Regions from separate parts of the Sphingopyxis sp. EG6 genome, predicted to be linked through region 2. Evidence: predicted binding sites of a transcription regulator. Region 2 holds the regulator's gene; each other region holds the start of a gene.
The links. Region 2 encodes LexA, which represses DNA repair genes until DNA is damaged. Its sites were predicted from a motif close to GTTCCNCNCTTGTTCT; they were not measured.
Positions count from the first base shown of each region.

Region 1: the regulator LexA is predicted to act here: its motif matches at 779-794, upstream of SPYCW_RS10140 (DUF7146 domain-containing protein).
Region 3: the regulator LexA is predicted to act here: its motif matches at 1,200-1,215, upstream of SPYCW_RS09860 (S24 family peptidase).

Region 1 covers NZ_AP017603.1:2,064,615-2,066,878, reverse strand. The annotation lists gene SPYCW_RS18990 (DUF5818 domain-containing protein) at 1-55, opposite strand, end outside; gene SPYCW_RS10145 (lytic transglycosylase domain-containing protein) at 89-748, opposite strand; gene SPYCW_RS10140 (DUF7146 domain-containing protein) at 876-1,784, shown strand; gene SPYCW_RS10135 (bifunctional class I SAM-dependent methyltransferase/DEAD/DEAH box helicase) at 1,888-2,264, shown strand, end outside.
Region 2 covers NZ_AP017603.1:1,890,120-1,892,383, forward strand. The annotation lists gene SPYCW_RS09270 (molybdopterin molybdotransferase MoeA) at 1-838, shown strand, start outside; gene lexA (transcriptional repressor LexA) at 905-1,588, shown strand; gene SPYCW_RS09280 (ComEC/Rec2 family competence protein) at 1,542-2,264, opposite strand, start outside.
Region 3 covers NZ_AP017603.1:2,012,427-2,014,690, forward strand. The annotation lists gene SPYCW_RS09845 (BrxA family protein) at 1-7, opposite strand, end outside; gene SPYCW_RS09850 (WYL domain-containing protein) at 4-876, opposite strand; gene SPYCW_RS09860 (S24 family peptidase) at 1,286-1,930, shown strand; gene SPYCW_RS19290 (thermonuclease family protein) at 1,942-2,264, shown strand, end outside.

The DNA.
Region 1 (2,264 bases), 170 kb from region 2:
CAGAAGTGGTAGTCAGGATCATTCCGCGTCTGCCACCGCTTAGCGTTCCTGACACTCGTATCCGACCCGCGCTCACAACGTCCCCCGTTCAAAAACGCCAATGGCGCAGCACTTCGCGCACATAGGCCGGCGTCTCGCCATTGCGAGGAATACCGCCTGCGCGCTCGACGGCTCCTGGACCTGCGTTGTAGGCAGCGAGGGCCAGATGAACCACCCCGAACTTGTCCAGCATCTGGCGTAGGTATCGGGCCGCACCCAAGATGTTCGCCTTGGGATCGAAGCGATTTGAAACGCCAAGGTCCCGCGCTGTCCCTGGCATCAATTGGCCCAAACCTGCGGCGCCAGCCTTGCTGACGGCCATGGGATTATATCGTGATTCCGTCCATACAAGAGCGTCGAGAAGGCCGCTTGGTAGCGAGTATTGAGCCTCAGCAGCGTAAACATGAGGAAGGTAGCTTGCCCGACGGAAGCCCGATGGCGCGCTGTCTTGGGGCTTTGGATATCGATAGGGCAGATAGGTTCGACCCGCATCGGTAGCCGGCGGCTCGGACGAGGCCGTTGGAGGCTTTCTCCAAATGCCATGTTCGACGAGACGAAAGCCATCGGTTCCTTCTGCAACGCGGAAGCCGTCGGTCGTCAACTCCGAGGCAACTGTCATCTGAGGGGCTTCCGACTCCTGCGCGTGGGCGGGGAGGACGAACCCAAGTCCTGCTGTTGCTACTGCGGCTACTGCCGATTTCAGTCTCATTCCCGAATCCTTTAGTGGTCGAATCGGGAAAGAACATATATAGAACATCTGATGTAGGAAAATGAAACGTCAGCGACGCAGAGCGGAGGCTGCGCGGGTGGAGGCACGTTACGATGGAGATGCCCCCATGCGCCAACACCGATCATCCCAATTCCAAGGCGGGCAATTGGAAACCCGCGCGCGCAAGATAGTCGAGCAGTTGGGCGGTGTTTGGTCGCGTTCGCGCGGAATGTGCTGCTGCCCGGCCCACGACGACCGCACTCCTTCGCTAAGCATCACACTCGGAAAGCGCGCAATCCTCGTTCATTGCTTTGCCGGCTGCACGAACGAGGCAGTGATAGAAGCCATGGCCGGGCTCGGAATACGAATTGCGGACCTGTTCGATGGCACGAGTGGTCCGATCGTGGCCGAACCGCGCGAGGAAGTCGCCAATCGGAATGCGCTGAGGCTCTGGCGTGAGGCGTCGACCATCGCTGGCAGCCCCGCCGAGAAGTACCTCGTGTCCAGAGGCATCACGATTTCTTCGCCGGAGCTGCGTTTCCACCCGCGTATGCCGCTGGGGCCAAAGGGTGCTGTCCGGTTTCTACCCGCGATGGTGGCGGCCGTGCGCAATGATGCCGGAATTCGGGCGCTGCACCGCTCCTTCCTTGACCTGGACAAAACCAGCTTGGCTTCTTTCGATCAGCCCAGGCGTGCGTTAGGTAGACCCGGTTCTGGCGCGGTGCGTTTCGCGTACCCGGATGGCGGACGCCTTGGCCTCGCAGAAGGAAACGAAACGGCCCTCTCAGCGATGCAAATGTTCAATGTTCCCTGCTGGGCGACGCTGGGAAACGAACGCTTCGGCTTGGCCACAATCCCGGAATCTGTGCGCCAGCTGTATCTCTTTGTCGACAATGATGCGGGCGGGCGCCTTGCCGAAGAGCGTGCGCGAGATGCCTACGCTTGCGAAGGGCGGCTGATTGTCACCAGGCGTCCGGAGCTAACCGGCGACGACTGGAATGATGTGCTCATGCGCTCAGTCCGAGCTGCGGTCTGAATGTCGGTGAGAGGAAAGCGGGCTTGAGGCCTTTTGAGGCCCCCGGGCGGATCCATCCGAACGGACACCCGGACAAACCCAGGGCCTCTTCAGGAGGTCTCTCATGTCACACGCAAATACCGCTTTTGCATTCTCCGATCCCGCCGAGCCGAAAGTGTTGGCGGCGGCGAGGGCACTGGCCGCGCGGCTCGCTGCCGATCAAGCAATTTCACGGCTCACTGTGAATACAACAATGGCAGATCACTTCGGCGGTAGCGACGCCGAAGGACGCTGGTCCATACGCGATGCCCATGCCGCACTTGAATTGGCGCAGGTGCTATTCTTGGCGCAGGCAACTGAATTATCTCTCACGATGCCATCCAGCGCTGCCGATGAGGCTTTCACGCGCCTTGAAGGTCTGGTCCCGACCCAGTCCAACCGGAGCGATGAGCAGATCGAGTGGCAACAATTCGCAACGCCGCCCCGTCTGGCCTGGATGGC
Region 2 (2,264 bases):
GACGCTGACCGGAAACGGCCCCGGCGCCCCCGGCCGCCATATCCGCGCGCGGGCCAGCGATTTTGCCGCGGGCGATTGCCTGCTCCCCGCCGGAACCCGCCTCACCCCCGGCGCGATTGCCGCCGCGGCGATGAGCGGTGCGGGCCAGCTCGCGGTCGGGCGCCGCCCGCGCGTTGCGATCCTGACCACGGGAGACGAACTCGTCCAAGCGGGGCGACCGCTCGCCCCGGGCCAGATCCCCGACAGCAACAGCCCGATGCTCGCCGCGATGCTCGCAGGCGAACCCGCTATCGTCAGCCTGCCGCATCACGTCCGCGACGACCGCGCGATACTTGCCAAGCTTTTGAAAGAGTTGGCGCGACGTCACGACGTCATCGTCACCGTCGGCGGCGCGTCGGTCGGCGATCATGATCATGTCCGCGGCGCGCTGGCGGACGCGGGCGGGACCATCGATTTCTGGAAGATCGCGATGCGCCCCGGCAAGCCGTTGATCGCCGGAACGATCGGCGACGCCCTGCTGCTCGGCCTGCCCGGCAACCCGTCGTCGGCGTTCGTCACCGCGACTTTGTTCCTTCTTCCCCTCGTCCGCCATCTCGCCGGCGCGCGCGATCCCTTGCCTGCGATCCACCAAGCGCCGCTCGCAATCGCGTTGGACGGCGGCGGCGCGCGCCGCGACTATCTGCGTGCGCGACTCGAGAGGGGCCGTCTCACCCCGCTGATCGGCCAGGACAGCGGCAGGACGTCGCCGCTCGCCGCCGCCAACGCGCTGCTGATCCGCGAGATCGCGGCCCCGCCGCGCGAGGCGGGCGCCATGGCGGATTATATCGTCATCGCTTGACAAGTTCCGCTCTGTTCCACTATCGTTCTCATTATGTCCGGTTCTGGTCCCGACGGAGGATGATCGATGTTGACCGCCAAGCAGCATGAACTGCTTCACTTCATTCAGCAAAAGCTTGATGCGGGCGGCATTTCGCCGTCGTTCGAGGAGATGAAGGAAGCGCTCGGACTGAAGTCGAAATCGGGTATACATCGCCTGATAAGTGCCTTGGAAGAAAGGGGCTTCCTCCGCCGCCTGCCCAACCGCGCCCGCGCGCTCGAGGTGATCAAACTCCCCGAAGGCAGCAAGCCCGCCGTGGGCAATGATCGCGACAATGTCGTCCCGCTGCGCAAGCCCGCTCCCGCGATGCGCCCGATCGCCGCGAACGACATCGTCGAGGTGCCGCTGCACGGCAAGATCGCCGCGGGCGTCCCGATCGAAGCATTCGAGGATTACAACAATCTCGCCGTGCCCGCCGCGCTGCTCGGCGCGGGCGAACATTATGCGCTCGAAGTGTCGGGCGACTCGATGGTCGAGGCCGGGATTTTCGACGGCGACTACGCACTGATCCAGAAAGCCAGCACCGCGCGCGAGGGCGACATCGTCGTTGCGCTCGTCGACGGGCAGGACGCGACGCTCAAATTTTTCCGCCGCGAAGGCCCGATGATCCGGCTCGATCCCGCGAACAGCGCCTACGAACCGCAGCGCTACCCCGCCGAGCGCGTCATCGTGCAAGGGCGCTTGTCGGGATTGCTTCGTCGTTACCACTAAGCTGTTGCGGGCGGCGCCACGGATGCCCGTCGCCCGCGCGCAGCGTGGCGACCGCGGTGGGTCGGTCGCCCAGATAGAGCGCCAGCCCGCCGGTTTCGGCCAGGCTGTCGCGATCAATCGTCATCCAGCGTCCGGCGCACTCGCGCGGTAACCAGCGGTCGCTGATCACGACATCAGCGGCGGCGCAGGCGGCGGCCATATCGGCGCCCTCGATCCGATCACGCCCGCGCGATGCCAGGATGACGCGCCGCGCTGCGCCCTCACCGTGACTCCAGCGGCAGAAATCGCGATTGCATTCGACATGGTCGAGCTCGGCCAGCGCCGCCAGCGGCGTATCGATCCCCGCCGCCTCGGACAGCGTATCACGAACATAATCGCCCGCACGGTCGCGCAGCAGCGCATAGCCGCCATCGGGCAGCGCCGCGGCGATATGCTTGCCATCGCCGGTCACCAACAGATCGGGACGCGGCTGGGCGAGCAGCGCCGCCATGCCGATCGCTACCGGGATCAGCCCCGCCCGGCGCCAGCGCGTTTGCCAGAGCAGAAACCACAACCCGCCGAACACCGTGATCGCAAAACCCCATGGCGGAAACACAGGTAGCGTAGCGACGGCGCCTGGGGCAGAGGCCACCCAATGCGCCAATCCAATCAGTGCGTTAAGGGCTTCTTCGGCAAT
Region 3 (2,264 bases), 120 kb from region 2:
GGATCATCGGTTGGCTCCCCCCGCGTTATGAGCCACCACCTGGTCCGCGTTCAAAAGAACAATTTGCTGATCTTGAGGTGGCCGAGCCGACGGGTCCGTGTCGAGCCCAAGGCGCTTTAGTGCGTAGTACAGGAGCGCGCGCTTGACCGGAATCGTCGCCCTGCCCCGATCCATGGCGTAATCGAGTTCGATTGCCTTTCGTTGACCAACGCTAAGATCGGGGTGGGGGGCGATGATAAGGTCAACGTCACAATGCCAATCGACATCTCGCGAAGCTGCGGCATCGGAAGCCTTGCTCGCCCGCGTTTCACCGATGCGGGACAGGACGAAGTCCTTGAATTCACCGCTACGGACGCAGTGGGCCCGGGCGTGCCATCTGAACCCGTCAAAGACCAAGGCATGCGGCGCGATCCAGCGCCAGGACGGATCCGGCGAGGACATCGATTGATAAAGGACTTCGAGTGCTTCCTTGCGCTTGATCGCGGTCACGACCGCCCGGAGAATGGGGGCAGACACACCGCGGGCAGGTGTTGGCGCGCAAGCAAACCCCGGAACGCTGCCGATCCAGGCATCGTCAGGAGTAATGATCCCGTCAGATATCGACCGGATCTGGGTGAGATACCGCTCGGCGTCAGGCTTATGGAAGATTGGCTTGAAGGAAGAGCTTCGCACATAGGTCCGGGCGCTCTTGTCGTAGACCATGTTGGTCTCGGCCAGGCCCAGATATCTGTTGAGATCGGCTGACGCCTGATTGATCGAAACCCCGAATGTCTCGACGATGTCGCTTCGGTTTACGTGGCCTTCCCAGAACAACCGGAATTCGATGAATTCCAGCCTGCTCTCGACCCCTCTTCGTAATCCTGATTCGACGTCCATGCCCCGTAGCCCCCACAAAAGCTGGACTGACCAGTTTCTGTATGGGCACACCTACTGGACGGATGTAATTAAAGCAATGCGAATCTAATCCGCCAACACGTCAACATGATCCGAGCGCGTGGATGCAACTCCCTCTGTAGACGCGAGAAAATTAAGGACACGTTGCGTTGTCTCGCGCCTGGGTCGACGCCCTCCGCGCAGATCCTGCACGAAACGGGGGTCCCCGACGGCCTGCCTACCAAACATGCTGGCCTTCGTACCACTTCGCGCCAAATAGCCCTCGATCTGGTCCAGGAGCTCCATCGCCTTCGACTCGCTTTCCGCTTGTGTTCTTGTTCTGTTCTTATTAGGAAGGCTTCCTAGAGTCTAGGATCGAATTTCCTAGACGGATGCGATAGGACCTGCAGCGATGGAAGATGCACGCAAAGCCCTGGACGATCTGATCCAGCAACGAGGCTGTAATTACTCCTCGATCTCCCGCCTTCTTGGACGCAACGCGGCCTACATCCAGCAATACATCCGTCGCGGCAGTCCCCGGCAACTGGACGAGCAGGACCGCTCCGTGCTCGCCCGCTTCTTCGGAGTAGACGAGAAGATCCTCGGTGCGCCCGAGCGGCGATCCGGCCCGGTCGTCGAACTGGTCCATGTCCCGGTTCTCGATGTCGAAGCCTCGGCAGGGCACGGCGCTTTGGCCGAAATGGAATCCAAATGCGCGCAGTTCGGGTTCGACGAGAAGTGGCTGCGCCGTCTGACCGCAAGCAAGGCGACGAGCCTTTCGATCATCGCCGTGCACGGGGATTCGATGGAGCCAACGCTGCATGACGGCGATGAAGTCATGGTCGATCTCAACGATGGACAGTCGCGGCTGCGCGACGGGATCTATGTGCTGCGCATGGACGACATGCTCAGCGTCAAGCGGGTCGCAATCGAGCCGCAAGGCAAGCGGGTCTCGGTGCTCAGCGACAATCCGGCCTATCCCAGTTGGCGCGGACTGGAGAAGCGGACGATCAATATTGTCGGCCGCGTGCTTTGGTTCGGCCGCGCGCTTCGCTAGGTAGCTCGCCAATGCTTGCCCTCCTCGCTGCCTCGATCGTCGCTGCCGGCCAGACCTTTACCTGCACACCCACGCATATCTGGGATGGCGACGGGCCCATATGGTGCGCCGAAGGCCCCCATGTCCGCATCGCCGGGATTGCAGCGCGCGAAATGGACGGAACATGCCGGACCAACCAGCCCTGCCCCGACGCGTCGGCTATTGAAGCGCGCGACGCGCTCGTCGATCTTCTTGGCGGCCCTCGAGGGACCATCTCGACAGGGCACGTCGTGGTTGGTGGACCGAGATTGACATGCCGGTCGGAAGGTTCGGCAGGCGGCAACCGGACGGCTGC